Regions from separate parts of the Streptomyces sp. NPDC096079 genome, predicted to be linked through region 2. Evidence: riboswitches for the same ligand, from Rfam matches in the RefSeq annotation. Region 2 holds a riboswitch; each other region holds the start of a gene.
What was found. Region 2 has a riboswitch for cyclic di-AMP ahead of ABTY59_RS36840 (M23 family metallopeptidase). Riboswitches for the same ligand answer to the same signal wherever they lie in the genome.

Region 1 (4,704 bases), on a different contig from region 2:
AGACGGGCATCCCGGGCGAGCGCAAGGCCGAGCTGATGACGCATCTGCTCAACATCGACCCGCCGGACCACACCCGGCTGCGCCGCCTCGTGTCGAAGGCGTTCACCCCGCGCCGGGTCGCCGAGTTCACGCCGCGCGTGCAGGAGCTGACGGACCGGCTCATCGACGGGTTCGTGGAGCGGGGCAGCGCCGACCTCATCCACGAGTTCGCCTTCCCCCTGCCGATCTACGCGATCTGCGACCTGCTCGGGGTGCCGCCGGAGGACCAGGACGACTTCCGGGACTGGGCCGGGATGATGATCCGGCACGGCGGCGGGCCGCGCGGTGGGGTCGCCCGGTCGGTGAAGAAGATGCGCGGCTATCTCGCCGAGCTGATCCACCGCAAGCGGGGGGAGCCGGGGGACGACCTGATCTCGGGGCTCATCAAGGCCTCCGACCACGGCGAGCACCTCACCGAGAACGAGGCCGCCGCGATGGCCTTCATCCTGCTGTTCGCCGGCTTCGAGACGACCGTGAATCTGGTCGGTAACGGACTTTACGCCCTTCTCCGGCATCCGGAGCAGCGGGCGCTGCTCCAGGAGTCCCTCGCCGCCGGGGAGACCGGACTCCTGGAGACCGGCGTCGAGGAGCTGCTGCGGTTCGACGGGCCCGTGGAGATGGCGACCTGGCGTTACGCGACACGGGCGCTGACCATCGGCGGACAGGAGATCCCGGCCGGCGACCCGGTGCTCGTGGTGCTCGCCGCCGCCGACCGGGACCCGGAGCGCTTCGACGGTCCGGACGTGCTCGACCTCGCCCGGCGCGACAACCAGCACCTCGGGTACGGGCACGGCATCCACTACTGCCTGGGCGCGCCGCTCGCCCGTCTCGAAGGGCAGACGGCGCTCGCGACGCTCCTGACTCGCCTGCCGGATCTGCGACTTGCCGCCGATCCGGCCGAACTGCGGTGGCGCGGAGGGCTCATCATGCGCGGATTGCGCACGCTTCCGGTCGAGTTCTCCCCGTCCGTACCGGTCTTGGCTGCTGACTGAGCATCAGAAATGTGATCTTTACGTGATCGCGGGGCGATCGACTTGTGACGGGCGTTCGAATGCCGCTACGTTTCCCGGCAGTCTCAGCCGTCACGCGAAAGGCGCTCCTATGCGTTCCGGGAACGGACGACACCGTCGCCCCCGTCAGGCCCCCGCCATCGTCGTCGCCGCGGGCGTGACCGGATCCGCCATGGCACTGCCGCTGCTGGCCTCCGGATCCGCCTCCGCCGCCGACGCCGCCACCTGGGACCGGGTCGCCGAGTGCGAGTCCGGTGGCCAGTGGAGTGCCAACTTCGGCAACGGCATGTACGGCGGCCTCCAGATCACCCAGGACAGCTGGGAGCGGAACGGCGGCCTCGCGTACGCGCCCAGCCCCGACCTCGCCAGCCGCGCCCAGCAGATCGCGGTGGCCGAGAAGGCGCTCGCCAAGGGCAGCGACGAGTGGGCCACCTGTGCCCCGATCGCCGGCCTGAAGAACGACGGCAAGGCCACCGGCGTGAACCCCGGCCCGGCCGCCGTCCCCACGACCCCCGGTGGGCCCCTCCCCGAGTCCAACCGCACGGCGGACGCCCCGGCCGCCCCCCAGGGCTCCGTCGGGCAGGCGCAGCGGTCCGCCGCGTCCGCGACGCCGGTGGCGCCGGCCACGCCGGTCGTTCCGAGCGCTCCGGTGACCTCCGCCACCCCGTCGGCACCGACCGCGCCCACCACCCCGGTGGCCCCGGACGCGTCCGTTACGCCCGGTACGCCGGATTCTTCTGACGTGTCGAAGGGTGACACGCCGTCGGCCACACCCGGCACCGGCAAGCACCGGGGTGAGGCCGCACCGGAGGAGTCCGGCGAGTCGGGCGGATCGGCTGAATCGGGTCGACACGCCTCGAATACGGACAAGTCCACGGGGGAAGTCGACGCCACGCCGGTGACTGACGGGACGAAGGAATCGGGCGCAACGGACAGTCAGGGCACTTCGGGCGAGTACACCGTGCAGCCGGGTGACAGTCTGTCCGGCATTGCGCAGGAGAACGAACTCCCCGGAGGCTGGACCGCCCTCTATGACGCCAACCGGCAGACGGTGGGCCTCGATCCGGACCTCATCCTGCCTGGTCAGAGCCTCGATCTGACGCCGGGTTCGGTGGCGGCGGCCGAATAGTTCGCGGGGTTATGTCCGGTTCTGGGCAAGTGAGACATGGGTCTCTTCGCCCCAACTGGCGTGTCACGTCCGCAAACTTTGCTCCCGTCACCTCTCACCTGCACAAACACCGCCCACCGGAGGGCAAGCAGGGGCGATATTTCCGCAATGGGCCTCTTTGAACTTCCGGTGGGTCTGTGTCTACGGTCGTCACCGCTCGCCACCGCGGGCCCCGTCGACCGAAACGCCGAATCCTGCCGTCGGCCGATGGGAACAGTCGTCGCGCAAGCGCCGAAGGCAGGAGTGGGGGACCCAAGGTAAGTGCCGGCCCCGGCCGTCGAGACAGACGGCCGACGACCGGCTTGGGGTGAAGCCGCGTGCTAGGACACGCGGCCGGGCAACTTTCCGGCCCGAACCCGACAGCTCACCTCACAGGCGTCGGTGAGGAGAATCCCCATGCTGTTTTCCGCCAAGGGCAAACACCGTCGTCCCTCCAAGGCCACCCAGGTCGCCACGCTCGTCGGCGTCACCGGTGTCGCCGTCGCCGCCCCGCTGCTGACCGCGGGCACCGCCTCGGCCGCCACCACCGCCGAGTGGGACACCGTCGCCCAGTGCGAGTCCGGCGGCAACTGGTCCATCAACACCGGCAACGGCTTCTACGGCGGCCTGCAGTTCACCAACTCCACCTGGGCCGCCTTCGGTGGCACCGCCTACGCCCCGCGCGCCGACATGGCGTCCAAGGCCCAGCAGATCTCCGTCGCCGAGAAGGTCCTCGCGGGCCAGGGCAAGGGTGCCTGGCCGAGCTGCGGCGTCGGCCTCTCCAGCGCCGCCTACGACGGCGGCGCCGCCGAGAGCGCCCCGAAGCAGGAGGCCGCCCCGAAGCAGGAGGCCGCCCCCAAGCCGCAGGAGCGTCGCGCCGAGCAGCCGACCACCCGCAGCGAGCAGCGCCAGGCCCCGAAGGCCACCGCCAAGAAGACCGTCACCACGCCCACCGGCAAGACGGTCAAGAAGGGTGACGGCGAGTACAAGGTCGTCACCGGCGACACCCTCAGCAAGATCGCCCAGGCGCACGGCGTCAAGGGCGGCTGGGCCAAGCTCTTCGAGCTGAACAAGGACGTCGTCGAGAACGCCGACCTCATCTACCCGGGTCAGCAGCTCCACCTGAAGTGAGCCCGGCGGCTCGCGTGAGTCCGGCGGCTCACGCGGCCCCGACGACCCTCCCGCGGTGACCACCCCGGTCCGGCGCGCCCTTCCCCCGTGCGCGCCGGACCGGGGTTCCCCCTTTTAAGGAGGACCCGCCTCCTTGTTCCTGGGGGACCTCATGGTTACCGTCCAGTAGATCTGGGGTCCTTCGTCCCGCAATGCGTGCCCTTGGGTCCTTTTTCGTCCCAGCGGGCGGGCGCACGGCGGGCGGGAGCCCCCGAGCCGGTTAGGCTCTTGTCGCAAGGCCGAGCGACCCTGCACCGACCTTGCGTCACATCCCGCGTCACATCCCAGAAGGAGATGCTCGTGCCGTCCATCGACGTCGTCGTAGCCCGGGAAATCCTGGACTCCCGAGGCAACCCCACGGTCGAGGTCGAGGTCGGCCTCGACGACGGCAGCACCGGCCGTGCTGCCGTTCCGTCCGGCGCCTCCACCGGTGCGTTCGAGGCCATCGAGCTTCGCGACGGTGACCCGAACCGCTACCAGGGCAAGGGTGTCGAGAAGGCCGTCCTCGCCGTCATCGAGCAGATCGGCCCGGAGCTCGTCGGCTACGACGCCACCGAGCAGCGCCTGATCGACCAGGCCATGTTCGACCTGGACGCCACGGAGAACAAGGGCTCGCTCGGCGCCAACGCCATCCTCGGCGTCTCCCTCGCCGTCGCGCACGCCGCCTCCGAGGCCAGCGACCTCCCCCTCTTCCGCTACCTGGGCGGCCCGAACGCGCACCTGCTGCCCGTTCCGATGATGAACATCCTCAACGGTGGGTCGCACGCCGACTCCAACGTGGACATCCAGGAGTTCATGATCGCCCCGATCGGCGCGGAGTCCTTCTCCGAGGCCCTCCGCTGGGGCACCGAGGTCTACCACACCCTCAAGTCCGTCCTGAAGACCAAGGGCCTCTCCACCGGCCTCGGCGACGAGGGCGGCTTCGCCCCGAACCTGGACTCCAACCGCGAGGCGCTCGACCTCATCCTGGAGGCCATCAAGCAGGCCGGCTACGTCCCGGGCAAGGACATCGCGCTGGCGCTCGACGTCGCCGCGTCCGAGTTCTACAAGGACGGCAAGTACGAGTTCGAGGGCAAGTCCCGCTCGGCCGCCGAGATGACCGAGTACTACGAGGAGCTCGTCTCCGCGTACCCGCTCGTCTCCATCGAGGACCCGCTGTTCGAGGACGACTGGGCCGGCTGGAAGGTCATCACCGACAAGCTCGGCGCCAAGGTGCAGCTCGTCGGCGACGACCTGTTCGTCACCAACCCGGAGCGCCTCGCCCGCGGCATCGACGAGGGCACCGCCAACGCCCTGCTCGTCAAGGTCAACCAGATCGGCTCGCTCACCGAGACCCTC
Region 2 (4,704 bases):
GCAGGAGCTGCTGCACCACCTGTGGCAGCGCCGCGCGGTCGCCTCCCCCGCCCTGACGTTCGCGGCGCGGGCCACGGGCCGCGCCTGGGCACCGCCGCAGTACCTGGACTACGAGGGCTACAACCCGTACCGCAGCTAGTGCTGTGGCCGGAAAGGTTTGCCGGGTCGCGGCGTCCGGTGCGGTGCATCGCAAGGCGGAGGGCCTCGGCTCGTACTGGACGTACTCGCGAGGGCCGACAACGCGGCGAGGTGCCGTGCCGGGCGTCGCGACCCGGTGAACCTTTCCGGTCACAGCACTAGGGGCCTGATCCGACGGGAACTGCCAGGCCTAGTGCGCCGACGCCTCCGTCAGCAGCGTCAGCTCCTCCTCCGTCAGTTCCAGGTCGGCGGCCGCCACCAGGGCGGGGAGCTGCTCGACCGTGCGGGCCGAGGCGATCGGCGCGGCGACGGTCGGGCGGGCTGCGAGCCAGGCGAGGGCGACGGTGGCGAGCTCCGCGCCGTGCGCCTCGGCGACCGCGTCGAGGGCGGAGAGCACGGCCCGGCCCCGCTCGGTGTCCAGGTGGCCGGCGGCCCCGGAGGCCCGGACGCTGTCGACGGTGGCGCCGGGGCGGTACTTGCCGGTGAGGAAGCCCGCCGCGAGGCCGTAGTACGGGACGGCGGAGAGCCCGGCCCGCTCGACGGTCTCCAGGAGCGGGCCCTCGTAGGTGTCGCGGGAGACCAGGTTGTAGTGCGGCTGGAGGGCGACGTACCGGGCGAGGCCCTCGGCCTCGGCGAAGTCGAGGGAGGCGCGGAGCCGCTCCGGGGAGATGTTGGAGGCGGCGACGGCGCGCACCTTGCCGTCCTTCACCAGCTGGTCGAGGGCGGTGACGATCTCCTCGACGGGGACGGACTCGTCGTCGAAGTGGGTGTAGTACAGGTCGATGTGGTCGGTGCCGAGGCGGCGGAGGGACTCCTCCGCGCCCGCCTTGATGGTGGTGGCGGACAGGCCCTTGAAGTGGGGGTGGGCGCCGACCTTGGTGGCGACGACGATGTCGGAGCGGTTGCCCCGGGAGGCGAGCCAGCGGCCGATGACGGTCTCGGACTCGCCGCCCTCGTTGCCCTCGGCCCAGGCGGAGTAGACGTCGGCGGAGTCGACGAAGTTGCCGCCGGCGGCGGCGTAGGCGTCGAGGACGGCGAAGGACTGGGCCTCGTCGGCGGTCCAGCCGAAGACGTTGCCGCCCAGGGCGAGGGGGAAGACGTGCAGGTCGGAGCTGCCCAGCGGGCGGAGAGTGGTCATGTGTGGATCAACCGCTCCCGCCGCCGGGCCTATTCCGGGTGGGGTCAGAGGCTGAGGCCCTTGGAGCGGAGCCAGTCCGCCGGGTCGATGCCGTCGCCGCCGGGCGTGTGGACCTCCATGTGGAGGTGGGCGCCGGTGACGTTGCCGGTGGCGCCGACGCGGCCGATGGTCTCGCCGGTGCCCACGGTCTGGCCCGCGCCGACCAGCATGGACGAGAGGTGGCAGTACCAGACCTCGGTGCCGTCCTCCAGCTCCAGGACGATCCGGTAGCCGTAGGAGCCGGACCAGCCCGCCGACTTGACGGTCGCGCCGTGGACGGCCTTGAGCGGGGTGCCCGTGGGGGCGGCGAAGTCGAGGCCGGTGTGGTAGCCGGAGGACCACATGGAGCCGGACTGCATGTAGGTGGCGGTGAGGCTGTACGAGGAGACCGGCAGCGAGTAGCTGGCGGCGAGCTTGGCGAGGCGCTCGGCCTCGGCCTTCGCCTTGGCCGCCGCTTCCGCCTTGGCCTTGGCCTCCGCCTCGGCCTTCGCCTTCGCCTCGGCGGCGGCCTTCTGCGCGGCGGCCTCCTTGGCCACGGCCTCGGCGGCGGCCTTCTCCGCCGCCGCCTTCTCCGCCGCGGCCTTCTCGGCGGCGTCGGCGGAGGCCTGCTGCTGCTCGGCCTGCTGGAGGATGCGGGCGCGCAGGGCCTCGCCCGCGGCGGGGGCGGCGGCGGCCTGCTCGGTGCTCTCGTCGGCCGTGGTGTAGGCGGCGGCGGTGAGCGGGTTCGGGTTGGCGCGGGCCTCGCTGACGGGCTCGCTGTGCTCCTCGGGGAGCAGGTCGCCGACGCCGGGGAGGTCGTGGGCGTCCGGCAGGTCGAGGTCCGGGAGGTCCGGGAGCGATATGGCGACCGGGGGCTTCTCCTGCGCGGTGGCGAGGCCGCCCGCGCCGACGGCCGCGATCACGCCGACGCCGAGGACGGTGGAGGAGCGGGCGAAGTTGGAGCGCTGCTTGACGACCCGGTGCCGGCCGCCGGAGCGGCCCTCGGCGCGGAGGGAGCCCTCGGTGGGGTTCCACTCGGTGTCCGGGGCGGCGGGACCCGCACCGCCACCGAAGGCATCGAAGGGGGCTTCGGGTGCGGGGGTGTTGGACGCCACGGAGGCGCGCTCCTTTCCTTCCTTCTCGCCTACCGGGTTAGCTGACGGGTTCGGAGCAGGAAGGTCTCCTACGGGCTCGACCGCACGGGTGCGTGGTCCGCACGGGTGCGAAGGGGCCCGATTCACCCCAAGTGGTGGTTCCCCGGTTCCTTTTCAGGATTCGGCGCGTGCGCACGGTGCCGCCTCTTGCGACGGCTGGGACGACCGCGCTGCGTTATCGAACGTTAATAGACAGGGGGTCCCGATTCCAAGCCGTCCCCCTTGATCATTCATTGAATTGGGAGGTAATGGTCCGACTTGACCCCCGTTCAGAACGGGCTCGCCCAACCCTCGCGATCTGACGTTATGTCAATTGTTATCGCAGTGACACCCTCCGACTACGCCTGGTGACGGGGCCCGCCCGGCGGCACCACCGGCATCGTCCGACGCCGCTCCGGCTGCCCCGCCGCCGGGCGGCTCACGGCCAGCAACGCCATGTCGTCGGTCGCCCCGCCGCCCGTGTGGAGCCGTACGTCGTCCACGAGCGCGTCGAGCAGTTCCTCGGGCCCGGGGAAGATCCGCCCGGCGAGCCGGGCCGCCGGATCGTAGAAGACGCCCTGCGCGTTCCGCGCCTCCGAGAGGCCGTCCGTGTAGAACAGCAGCGTCGTGCCCGGCGGGAACGGCCGCGCCTCCGCCCGGTCCGGCCACTGCGCCAGCTCCCCCATGCCGAGCGGCAGCGCCGCCTCCCCCGGCTCCAGCGCGTCGAGCCGCCCGTCCGCGTACAGCATCAGCGGCGGCGGATGACCCCGGTTGACGACCCGTACGAAACCGCCGAAGGTCCCGCTCCCGTCGGCGCGCGGGATCTCGGCCAGCACGGCGGTGGTGAACCCCTCGAAGGCGTCGAGCCCGTCCCGCCGGGTGCCCTCCCGGGTCAGCGCCCGTTCCAGGCGCAGCGCCACGCCCTCCAGGTTCCGCTCCTGCTCGGCCGCCTCCCGGAAGGCGCCGATGACGACGGCGACGGCCTCGACCGCGTCCATCCCCTTGCCCCGGACGTCCCCGACCACCAGCCGTACCCCGTGCGGGGTGTCCTGCACGGCGAACAGGTCGCCGCCGATGAACGCGTCGGCCTGTGCCGCCTCGTACCGCGCCGCGCACTGGAGCCCGCCGATCCGCTCGGCGGGCGTCGGCAGCACCGCCTTCTGCGCGGTCTCCGCGATGACCCGCGCCGAGGCGAGCCGCTCACCGCTGCGCCGCACCACCCGGTTGATGAGCAGGGCGAGCGCGGAGACGGTGAGGACGGTCAGGGTCTCCGTGAGCGCCGCGACCTCGTCGACGGTCCCGTTGTAGGCGTGCAGGCCCACCGAGGCGCAGACGGCGGCGATCCCGGTGAGCAGGGTGGTGAGGGTGGAGAAGAAGGGCGCGGCGATCAGCGGGGCGGCGGAGAAGAGCGGCGCCGCCGTGTACTCGGGCGGGGTCGCCACGTCGAAGGCGACACCGCCCACGATGATCAGCGGCGGCAGCGCGCGGATGAACCGCCGGGCGCCGCCGTAGTCGGCACGGCCCCCGCCGCCCCGCCGTCCGCCGCCCGCCGCTCCTAGGGGGTGCCCCACCTGTGCTCTCCTGCCCGGTCCGACCGGCCGCGGTCCGCACCGCGCCCTCCCAGGGTGGCCGCCGCCGCCGGGGGCGGCGACTCCCACGGGGCCGAGTGGCGTACGGACCCGGCCGCCCGGGACGGCCTCAGCCCGCCGACGCGCCCTCCTCCGGCGCGTCCTCCGCCAGCCGCCCGCCCCGGCCGAGCAGCGCCATCGCCGCCGCGCACAGCAGGCCCACGGCGCACAGCACGAGCCACGGCGCCGCCGACCAGCCGGTGACGTCGAGGAGCGCGCCCGTCCCCAGGTTCCCGAGGGTGATGCCGATCCCGCAGACCGTGTTGTAGAGCCCGTAGTGGGTGGCGACCCAGCGGCCCCGGGACAGGGCGACGACGGTGTCCATCTCGTACGGGTAGAGCACCGCGTTCGCGACGGCCAGCACCGCCGCGCACAGCAGCAGCCCCACCAGGCCGCGCCCCAGGACCGCCGGGACCAGGAACGCCCCGCCCATCAGGGCGAGCCCCAGGACGAGACACCGCTCCCGGCTGAGCCGGCGCCGGCACCAGGCCGTGATCCGCAGCTGCCCGGCCAGCGCGACGAGCGCCGACACCACGAACAGCGCGGTCGTCTCCGCCGTACCGCCCGCCGCGAGCGGCAGCGCCAGATAGACCTGGAAGGACAGCACGTACGAGCCGGTCATGGCGAGCGAGAAGAGCCAGAACGTCCG
Region 3 (4,704 bases), on a different contig from region 2:
AGCGTGCCGGTCGCCAGATCCACCGACAGGTGCCGGGCCCTGGTCCCGACCCGCCGGAATTCCGGCGGGCACGGCCATTCGCATTCCCCGGACTCGTCGGGCCCATTTTCGGGCAGCACGAAAACCCCGGCCGAATGCCTATTTCTTTGTATACGGCGTGCGTGTTAATTCCGGGCACTCGCCGTGTTGACGGCATGTTGCGAAACCCTCACACGGCCCCGCTCCGGCTTTTTGAGCCGGTGCAGGGACAGCGAGCGCTCCGCGTGCAGCGCGGTCAGGCTCCTCGCCCGCTCGGCGTCGCCGCGCGCCACGGCGTCCACGATCGCGCCGTGCTCGGCCCAGGCCTCGACCGGCTGGGCGGGCTGCTCCACGACGTACGTCCAGGCGATCTTGTGCCGGAGCTGGGTGAGCAGCGCCGTCAGGGCCGGGCTCCCCGAAGCCTGCGCGAGCGTCTCGTGGAACCAGCCGCCGAGCGACCGCAGATCCTCGCCCTGGCCCCGCCTGGCCCGCTCCTGCCCCAGCCTGACCAGGCCGCGCAGCACCTTGAGGTGGGCCTCCGTGCGCCGCTGCGCGGCCCGCGCGGCCCCGAGCGGCTCGAGCAGCGCCCGCATGTCGAGCAGGTCGGCCGCCTCCTGCTCGGTGGGCTCGGCGACATGGGCGCCCGCGTGACGCCGGGTGACGACGAACCCCTCGGACTCCAGGGTGCGCAGCGCCTCGCGGACCGGGACGCGGGAGACCCCGTACCGGCGGGCGAGTTGCTCCTCGGTCAGCCGGCCGCCCCGCTCGAACACGCCGGAGACGATGTCGTCCCGGATCGCCGTGCATACCGAGTGCGCGGGAATGCGCATGTCCGACCTCCGCTTTGGTCCGCGCGAGTCCATTCCATCGGCGCCTGTTCTGCGCCCGATCTTCGACTCTATGGCAGCCCGCCGGAATTTCCGATGCCCCGATGGAATCCATGGCTGTATTTTGGCCGTTCCGGTCGACGAAAAGCCCCGGCTCAGTACGAGCCGGGGCTTTTGCGAGTCGCTCCGCGAAGATGCGGTACGGGTCAGACGGTGACGCCGCGGGCGCGGAGGTACGCGACCGGGTTGATGTCGGAGCCGTACTCGGGGCTCGTGCGCGCCTCGAAGTGCAGGTGCGGGCCGGTGGAGTTGCCGGTCGAGCCGGAGACGCCTATCTGCTGGCCCGGCTCGACGGTCTGGCCGACGTAGACCCCGATGGAGGACAGGTGTCCGTACTGGGTGTACGTGCCGTCGTTCATCCGGATGACGATGTTGTTGCCGTACGCGCCGCCCCAGCCGGCCTCGACGACGGTGCCGGAGCCGACGGAGACGACCCGGGTGCCGTAGGCGGCGTGGAAGTCGACGCCGGAGTGGCTGCCGGAGGACCAGAGGGAGCCACCGGTCTTGTAGCCGGTGGAGACGTACGAGCCGGCGACGGGGAGCTGGAAGGAGGCCAGGCGGCGGCGCTCGGCCTCGCGGGCGGCACGCTCACGCTCCAGCCGGATCTCCTTGGCGCGGGCGTCCGCCTTGCGCTTCGCCTCGGCCTTGGCCTTCGCCTTGGCGATGGCCTCGACGGCCTCCTGCTCCTGGGCGGTGGCCTGGGCGTTGATCCGGTCCACGAGGGAGTCCTCGGTGATGACCTGGGTCAGGCCGGTGTCCTCGACGGAGCGGTGGTCCGTGTCGGCGGCGAGCGCCGGGGAGGCGAGGGTTCCGATGACGCCGGTGGTGGCGAGCGTCGCGACGCCGGCGATGCCCACGCTGCGGCGCGCCATCCGGCTCGGACCACGATGCTTCCCGGTGGCACGGGTGAACGCCATGTAGTGGCTGATCCTTTCCTTCCCTCTCGCCTACCGGGTTAGCTGACGGGTTCGGAGCAGGAAGGTCTCCTACGGGCCCCTCCGTCAAGACGAAGGCCGCCCGATTCACCCCAGGGACTGCGTGTGGGTCCCCGGCTCCCCAGGCTCGCGCCTGACGGGGACTCGGCGATGACTGTCCGATGCCGCGGCTGCGGCACGTGCAACTGACGAACAGTCGCCCCGACGCTATGCGGATCGTCTTTCAATCACCAACCGGACACGCTTTTTGTAAGACATGCCACAGGGCAAAAGATCATCTTGACCTCAATACGGACAAAGCGGAGGACCCCGACGAAACATGCCGTCGGGGTCCTGTCGTTGTCGCGCTGCGGCCTGAATCAGCCGGTCACGACGGTCACTTCACCGATGCCCAGACCCCGCACGGGCTCCGCGATCTGCGCCGCGTCGCCGACGAGCACGGTCACGAGCCGGTCCACCGGGAAGGCGCTGACCACGGCGGCCGTCGCCTCGACCGTGCCCGTCTCGGCCAGGCGCGCGTACAACTGCGCCTGGTAGTCGTCCGGAAGGTGCTGCTCCACCTGGTCGGCGAGCGTCCCGGCGACCGAGGCGGCCGTCTCGTACTTGAGGGGGGCCACGCCCACCAGGTTCTGCACGGCCGTCTCGCGCTCGGCGTCGGTGAGCCCCTCGGCGGCGAGCGTGCGCAGCACCTTCCACAGGTCCTCGAGCGCCGGACCCGTGTTCGGGGTGTCGACGGATCCGCTGATGGCGAGCATCGAGGCGCCGTTCCCCGCGGCGTCCGAGCGGAGCACCTGACCGAAGGCCCGCACGCCGTACGTGTAGCCCTTCTCCTCGCGCAGGACCCGGTCCAGACGCGAGGTCAGGGTGCCGCCGAGGCAGTACGTGCCGAGGACCTGGGCCGGCCAGACGCGGTCGTGCCGGTCGGGGCCGATCCGGCCGATCAGCAGCTGCGTCTGCACGGCGCCCGGACGGTCCACGATGACGACCCGTCCGGTGTCGTCGGCGGTGATCGGCGGCATCGGGAGCGGCTCGGCCGGCTCAGCCGTCCAGGCGCCCAGCGTCTCGGCGAGGACCTTGTCGAGGTCGACCCCGGTCAGGTCGCCGACGACCACGGCGGTGGCCGTGCCGGGCCGGAGGTGCGCCTCGAAGAAGGCGCGGACGGCGGCGGCGTCGATCGCGGCGACGGTCTCCTCGGTGCCCTGGCGCGGCCGGGACATCCGGGACTCGGCCGGGAACAGCTCCTTGGAGAGCTGCTTGGCGGCGCGACGGCCCGGGTTGGCCGTCTCGTGCGGGATCTCGTCGAGGCGGTTGCGCACCAGGCGCTCGACCTCGGTGTCCAGGAACGCGGGGGCGATCAGCGCCTCGGAGAGCAGCCCGAGCGCCTTGGGCAGCCGGGAGACGGGGACCTCCAGGGAGACCCGTACGCCCGGGTGGTCGGCGTGCGCGTCGAGCGTGGCGCCGCAGCGCTCCAGCTCGGCCGCGAACTCCTCGGCGCTGTGCTGGTCGGTGCCCTCGGAGAGCGCTCGGGCCATGATCGTGGCGACGCCGTCGAGCCCGGCGGGCTCGGCGTCCAGCGGGGCGGGCAGGAAGATCTCCACGGCGACGACCTGCTGGCCGGGGCGGTGGCTGGTGAGCACGGTCAGACCGTTGTCCAGCTTCCCGCGGTCCGGTGCCGGGAAGGCCCACGGCTTCGCGGTGCCCGCCTCGGGCTGCGGGTGGAAGTCCATGCTCGTCAAAGACACGGCGGCGTCGGTCACTGGTCCGCTCCCTCTTCGTCATCGCCGTCGGCGCTGTCGCTCTGCTCGGTCGCCAGGGGCTCGTACACGAGCACCGCGCGGTTGTCGGGGCGCAGCTTCGCCGCGGCGACCTCCCGCACCTCGTCGGCGGTGACCTCCAGGACCCGGTCGACGGCCGTCAGGGCGAGCTGCGGGTCGCCGAACAGCACGGCGAACCGGCACAGTTCGTCCGCGCGGCCCGCGACGGTGCCGAGCCGGTCCAGCCACTCGCGCTCCAACTGGGCCTGCGCGCGCTCCATCTCCTCGGCCGTGGGGCCCTCGGCGGCGAACCGGGCGAGCTCCTCGTCGACGGCCGCCTCGATCTGCGGGACCTCGACGCCGCCGGAGGTCTTGACGTCCAGCCAGCCGAGCGAGGGGGCGCCGGCCAGCCGCAGCAGACCGAAGCCGGCGGCGACGGCCGTGCGGTCGCGGCGGACCAGACGGTTGTGCAGGCGGGAGGACTCCCCGCCGCCCAGGACCGTCAGGGCGAGGTCGGCGGCGTCGCACGCGCGCGTGCCGTCGTGCGGCAGCCGGTAGGCGGCCATCAGCGCACGCGCCGGGACCTCCTCCTCGACGACCTCGCGGAGCTGCTCCCCGATGACCTCGGGCAGCTCGCCGGAGCGCGGCTCGGGCTTGCCGTCGTGGGCCGGGATGGAGCCGAAGTACTTCTCGACCCAGGCGAGCGTCCGCGCCGGGTCGATGTCGCCGACGACGGACAGCACGGCGTTGTTCGGGGCGTAGTACGTGCGGAAGAAGTTCCGCGCGTCCTCCAGGGTCGCCGCGTCCAGGTCGGCCATGGAGCCGATCGGCGTGTGGTGGTAGGGGTGGCCCTCCGGGTAGGCGAGGGCGGTCAGCCTCTCGAAGGCCGTGCCGTACGGCACGTTGTCGTAGCGCTGGCGGCGCTCGTTCTTGACGACGTCCCGCTGGTTCTCCATGGACTCGTCGTCCAGGGCGGCGAGCAGCGAGCCCATGCGGTCGGCCTCCAGCCAGAGCGCGAGCTCCAGCTGGTGCGCGGGCATGGTCTCGAAGTAGTTGGTGCGCTCGAAGCTCGTCGTGCCGTTGAGCGAGCCGCCGGCCCCCTGCACGAGC
Region 4 (4,704 bases), on a different contig from region 2:
CCTCGTCTACCGGGCGCTCGCCGCGAACCCCGAGGTGTTCGACTCCACGGTGCTCTTCCTCAACTACGACGAGAACGACGGCTTCTTCGACCACGTGCCGCCGCCGGTCGCCCCGCCGGGCACCGCGGGCGAGTACCTGGACGGCGTTCCGATCGGCCTCGGCTTCCGCGTCCCGATGATTGTCATGTCCCCGTGGACTCGGGGTGGCTGGGTGAGTTCCGAGGTCTTCGACCACACCTCCGTGCTGCGGTTCATGGAGACCTGGACGGCGGCCCTCGGCAACCCCGCCACCTGTCCGAACATCAGCGACTGGCGCCGGAAGGTCACGGGTGACCTGACCGGGGTCTTCGACTTCGCCAACCCGGTGTACGGAGTGCCGTCCGGTCTCCCCTCCACGGCGAAGGTGATCGGACAGGCCACCTGCGGCCCGCTGCCGAACCCGGCCCCGCAGAACAACGCGCTGCCCGCACAGGAGTCCGGCACCCGGCCGGCGCGCGCCCTGCCGTACCAGGTCAACGGCAACCTCGACCGCTTCGAGTTCGGCGCCGCCGGCAAGATCCTGGCCTGGTTCTCGATGACCAACCAGGGCGACGAGGCAAAGCGCCCGGCGCACTTCTCGATCCACCCGCACCAGCACCGGGACACGGCGGCCTGGCAGTACACCGTCGACCCGGGCGGCACGGCCACGGACTACTTCAACATCGGCCTGGGATCGGGCTCGGGGAAGTACGACATCTCGATGATGGGCCCCAACCGGTTCCTGCGGCGGTTCATCGGGGACGCCTCCAAGGCGGGCAAGGACATCGAGGTCGCCGCGCGGTACGCCAAGGAGCCCGGCACCGGGAAGACCGCGGTCTACTTCCGGATGGCCAACGCCTCGGCCAAGGCGGTCACCTTCACCGTCCGCTCGAACGCCTACCGTTCCGACGGCCCGTGGACGTACACCGTGCCGGCGAACTCCAGCCGCGAGGACTTCTTCAACGCGGTGGCGTACAACGGCGGCTGGTACGACTTCACGATCCTCGCCGACATCGACGGGACCTGGTCGCGCCGGTACACCGGCCACATCGAGACCGGTGCCGCGAGCGTCAGCGGCTGATCCCCCGCCCCGCGTGCCGGGCGGCGGCCCTCCGGTCGCCGCCCGGCTCCGGGCGCGGCGTCAGCGGCCGGCGTGCGCGGCGCGGCGGACCGTGGCGTCGAGCAGCGCCACCGCGTCGGCGGCGGTCCGGCCCGGGGCCCGGTTCCAGGGCCCGATCAGGTCGTGCCAGCCGCGCGAGCGGAGTTCGGTCATGATCCAGGCGGCCGCCTCGTGCATGGTGTCCGCGCCCCCGTAGCCGAGGCGATGGGCGGCGAGGAGGGCCCCGCAGACGCACCGGGCCCCCCGTGCGTCGCGCAGCTTGTACGGGGCGTTCTGCCAGCCCCACTCCGTCAGTACCAGGCGCGCGTAGCCGAGGTGGACCGAGGGGCGCAGCTCGGCCTGCCCGAGGCGCCGCCAGGAGTGCAGCCGGTCCGGCAGTACGGCTCCGAGCCGTCCCGGGAGACGCCGCTCGGTGGGCAGCCCCGGCGGGAGTGCGGCGAGCGCGTCGGCCACGAGGCGGTCGACCGGCACGCTGAGCAGCTTCCGCCAGCCCTCCTCCGCCGGTGACGGCTCCTCGGTGGCGGTCCAGTCCGTGACGATCCGCTGCCAGGTGGCGCTCTCGAAGAGCGCGGCCGCCTCGCGATCGAGGCCGTCGGGGTTGAGCAGGGCGGGGGAAGGCGGCATGGGAGCGGCTCCTGGGTCGACTTCCTCCATCTTTCAAGATAAATGTCCCTTTTGCCACTTTTACGAGCCCCGGGAGAGTCGCCGCGCGAACACCCCATCGAGGGGATTTCCCCCCTATTTACCCACCTCGGAATTACAGAGCATATTCGGACATTACGACCCTGGTGACGCGACTCACTCAACCACCCCCGGTCCCTCGCGCGCTCTCCGCCGAGCCCGTACCGGACAAGGAAGTTCGACACCGCCCGAGCGGCATCGATCTTGAATTACCCGAATTCCGTGATCCATTTCCGGATACCCGGCATCCACTCCTCTTGTTATCCGTCGCATTACTGGCCTACGGTCACCTCCATTCGAGCGGAACGCCCAATCCTGCCGCCGCTCGGCACACCTCCCTTTTCACCCGACGGCAGGAGCGGGGGACCCACGAATACGCCGTTCCGCACTCCGGAACGGCTCGGGGTGAAGCCGCGTGCGCGCGGCCGGACATCTCCCGTCCGAACCCGACAGCTCACCCCGCAGGCGCCGGAGAGGAAACCCGTCATGCCTGCTCACGGTAAGCACCGCCGTCCCCGCCTCGGCCACGTCTCCCGCGGCCTCGCCCTGGTCGGCACCGGTGGCGCCGCGCTGACCCTGCCGCTCATCGCCTCGGCCGTCGCCAGTGCGGCGCCCGTGTCCGCCGCCCCGCAGATCGCCGTCAAGGCGCCCGCCGTGGCAGTCACGGCCAAGGCCCCCGCCGCCACGCACACCTACACCGTGGTGAGCGGCGACTCGCTTTCCCTGATCGCCCACAAGAAGGGAATTCAGGGCGGCTGGAAGAGCCTTTACCAGACGAACAAGACCGCCGTGGGTGACAATCCGTCACTCATTCGCCCCGGCCTTGAACTGACGATTCGTCTGGATTCCGCGAAGGCCGCGCCCGCCAAGGCGAAGAAGTCCGCCGCGACCGAGCGGGCGAACCGCTCCGCGCACCGCTCGGCCGCCCCCGCCGTGGCCACCGGGACCGGCTCGTCCGCCGCCGCGGCCGCACCCGCCGTCGCCCTCCCCTCCGCCGTCAAGGCTGCCCCGGCCGCCGCCACCAACTACGCGGACAACCTCGACGGCTGGATCCGCGAGTCGCTGGCCATCATGGGCCAGCGGGGCATCCCCGGGTCCTACGACGGGATCCACCGCAACATCATGCGCGAGTCCTCCGGCAACCCCCAGGCCATCAACCTCTGGGACTCCAACGCCGCCGCCGGCACCCCCTCGAAGGGCCTGCTCCAGGTCATCGAGCCGACCTTCCTCGCCTACCACGTGCCCGGCACGTCCCTGGACCTGTTCGACCCGGTCGCCAACATCACCGCCGCCTGCAACTACGCGGCCGACCGCTACGGCTCCATCGACAACGTCAACTCGGCGTACTGACCGCCCGCCGCCGGAAGTGACCGGCGAACCAGGAGGTGGCGAGGTCCGCCACCTCCTCCAGGGCGCCGGGTTCCTCGAAGAGGTGCCCGGCGCCCCCCACGACGGCCAGCCTGTTCTCACAGCGCAGCAGCGCCAGGGCACGCCGGTTGAGATCCAGGACCAGCGCGTCCGCGCCGCCCACCACCAGGAGCGTCGGAGCGCGCACCCGGGCCAGGTGCTCGGCCGCCAGGTCCGGCCGGCCGCCGCGCGAGACGACGGCGCTCACCGGGGACGCGGGATCGCCCGCCGCCCACAGCGCGGCGGCGGCACCCGTGCTCGCGCCGAAGTACCCCAGCGGAAGACCGGTGCTCTCGGGCCGCGCCGCCAGCCACTCCGTGGCCCCGGCGAGCCGCCCGGCCAGGAGCGGGGTGTCGAAGACGTGCGCCCGGTCCGTCGCCTCCGCCTCCGTCAGCAGGTCGAACAGCAGCGTCCCCAGGCCCGCCCGATGCAGCGCCGCGGCCACCGCCCGGTTCCGCGGACTGTGGCGGCTGCTGCCGCTGCCGTGGGCGAACAGCACGACGCCTCGCGCGTCCTCGGGAACCGCCAGCCGCCCGCCGAGGCGGACGCCGCCGACCGGGATCCTGACGTCCGTGTCCCGGACGACCGGGACGCGCGCCGTCCGGTTCCGCTCCAGACAGGCGACGACCTCGGCGTCCGGGGTCTGTGAGAAGTCCCGGTAGAACTGCCCGATCGCGAAGAACAACTCCGGCGCGTGCACGCTCACCGTCTCGTCGGCCTCGCCGCCGAGGCGCGTGGTCCAGCCGCGCGGTGCCACCGGGACGGCGAGGACGATCCGGGCGGCACCCCTGGCCCGTACCACCCGGCAGGCCGCCAGTGCCGTGGCGCCCGTGGCCAGCCCGTCGTCGACCACGACGACCGTCCGCCCGTCGAGCGGCACGGAGGGCCGGCTGCCCCGGTAGCGCAGGCCACGCTGGTCGAGTTCGGCGTGCTCCCGCTCCTCCACCGCCGCGAGGTCGCGGTCGCCCACACGGGCCTCGCGGAGCACGCGCTCGTTGAGGACCCGCACGCCGCCCTCGCCGAGCGCCCCCATCGCGAGCTCCGGCTGGTGGGGCACCCCCAGTTTCCGCACGAGACAGATGTCGAGCGGCGCGTCGAGGGCCTCGGCGACCTCCACCGCCACCGGCACGCCGCCCCGGGGGAGCCCGAGGACCACGACGTCCTGGCCCTTGAGGTGGTCCAGCCGGTCGGCGAGCTGCCGCCCCGCGTCCGTACGATCGCTGAAGAACATGGTCCCGCCGCCCTTCCGCCTGCGCGGCCCGGGCCCCGGGGAGGAACGGTGTGACCTCGTCCCCGGCCCGTCCCTCCAGGGTAGAGCGCCACGACCGGTGGGCGGACGGCCACCGGCCCGACCGGGGCCCGGACCCCGGACCGGTCGGCGGGCGGCGCAGCGGCCGGGTAGAAAGTCGTCACGTCCGTCGACCTTCGGATGAGGTCCCGCGGCGGGGGCCGTCAGGCACGGGGCCGTCAGGCGCCGA

Region 1: it holds a riboswitch for cyclic di-AMP, as region 2 does, so the genes downstream of both, ABTY59_RS16540 (transglycosylase family protein) here and ABTY59_RS36840 (M23 family metallopeptidase) in region 2, are expected to answer to the same signal.
Region 3: it holds a riboswitch for cyclic di-AMP, as region 2 does, so the genes downstream of both, ABTY59_RS11010 (M23 family metallopeptidase) here and ABTY59_RS36840 (M23 family metallopeptidase) in region 2, are expected to answer to the same signal.
Region 4: it holds a riboswitch for cyclic di-AMP, as region 2 does, so the genes downstream of both, ABTY59_RS14915 (LysM peptidoglycan-binding domain-containing protein) here and ABTY59_RS36840 (M23 family metallopeptidase) in region 2, are expected to answer to the same signal.

The regions. Positions count from the first base shown of each region.
Region 1 covers NZ_JBEOST010000007.1:55,630-60,333, reverse strand. Annotated here, with positions in the region: gene ABTY59_RS16550 (cytochrome P450 family protein) at 1-1,031, shown strand, start outside; gene ABTY59_RS16545 (LysM peptidoglycan-binding domain-containing protein) at 1,222-2,178, shown strand; cyclic di-AMP (ydaO/yuaA leader) riboswitch at 2,437-2,610, shown strand; gene ABTY59_RS16540 (transglycosylase family protein) at 2,614-3,327, shown strand; gene eno (phosphopyruvate hydratase) at 3,667-4,704, shown strand, end outside.
Region 2 covers NZ_JBEOST010000040.1:8,719-13,422, reverse strand. Annotated here, with positions in the region: gene ABTY59_RS36850 (PrsW family intramembrane metalloprotease) at 1-139, shown strand, start outside; gene ABTY59_RS36845 (aldo/keto reductase) at 329-1,276, opposite strand; gene ABTY59_RS36840 (M23 family metallopeptidase) at 1,321-2,409, opposite strand; cyclic di-AMP (ydaO/yuaA leader) riboswitch at 2,421-2,585, opposite strand; gene ABTY59_RS36835 (PP2C family protein-serine/threonine phosphatase) at 2,787-3,998, opposite strand; gene ABTY59_RS36830 (MFS transporter) at 4,126-4,704, opposite strand, start outside.
Region 3 covers NZ_JBEOST010000004.1:123,080-127,783, reverse strand. Annotated here, with positions in the region: gene ABTY59_RS11015 (GntR family transcriptional regulator) at 165-848, opposite strand; gene ABTY59_RS11010 (M23 family metallopeptidase) at 1,052-1,822, opposite strand; cyclic di-AMP (ydaO/yuaA leader) riboswitch at 1,835-2,000, opposite strand; gene ABTY59_RS11005 (M16 family metallopeptidase) at 2,200-3,597, opposite strand; gene ABTY59_RS11000 (M16 family metallopeptidase) at 3,594-4,704, opposite strand, start outside.
Region 4 covers NZ_JBEOST010000006.1:138,660-143,363, reverse strand. Annotated here, with positions in the region: gene ABTY59_RS14925 (phosphocholine-specific phospholipase C) at 1-1,099, shown strand, start outside; gene ABTY59_RS14920 (DUF6197 family protein) at 1,160-1,762, opposite strand; cyclic di-AMP (ydaO/yuaA leader) riboswitch at 2,153-2,300, shown strand; gene ABTY59_RS14915 (LysM peptidoglycan-binding domain-containing protein) at 2,306-3,169, shown strand; gene ABTY59_RS14910 (phosphoribosyltransferase family protein) at 3,153-4,457, opposite strand; gene ABTY59_RS14905 (alpha/beta fold hydrolase) at 4,694-4,704, opposite strand, start outside.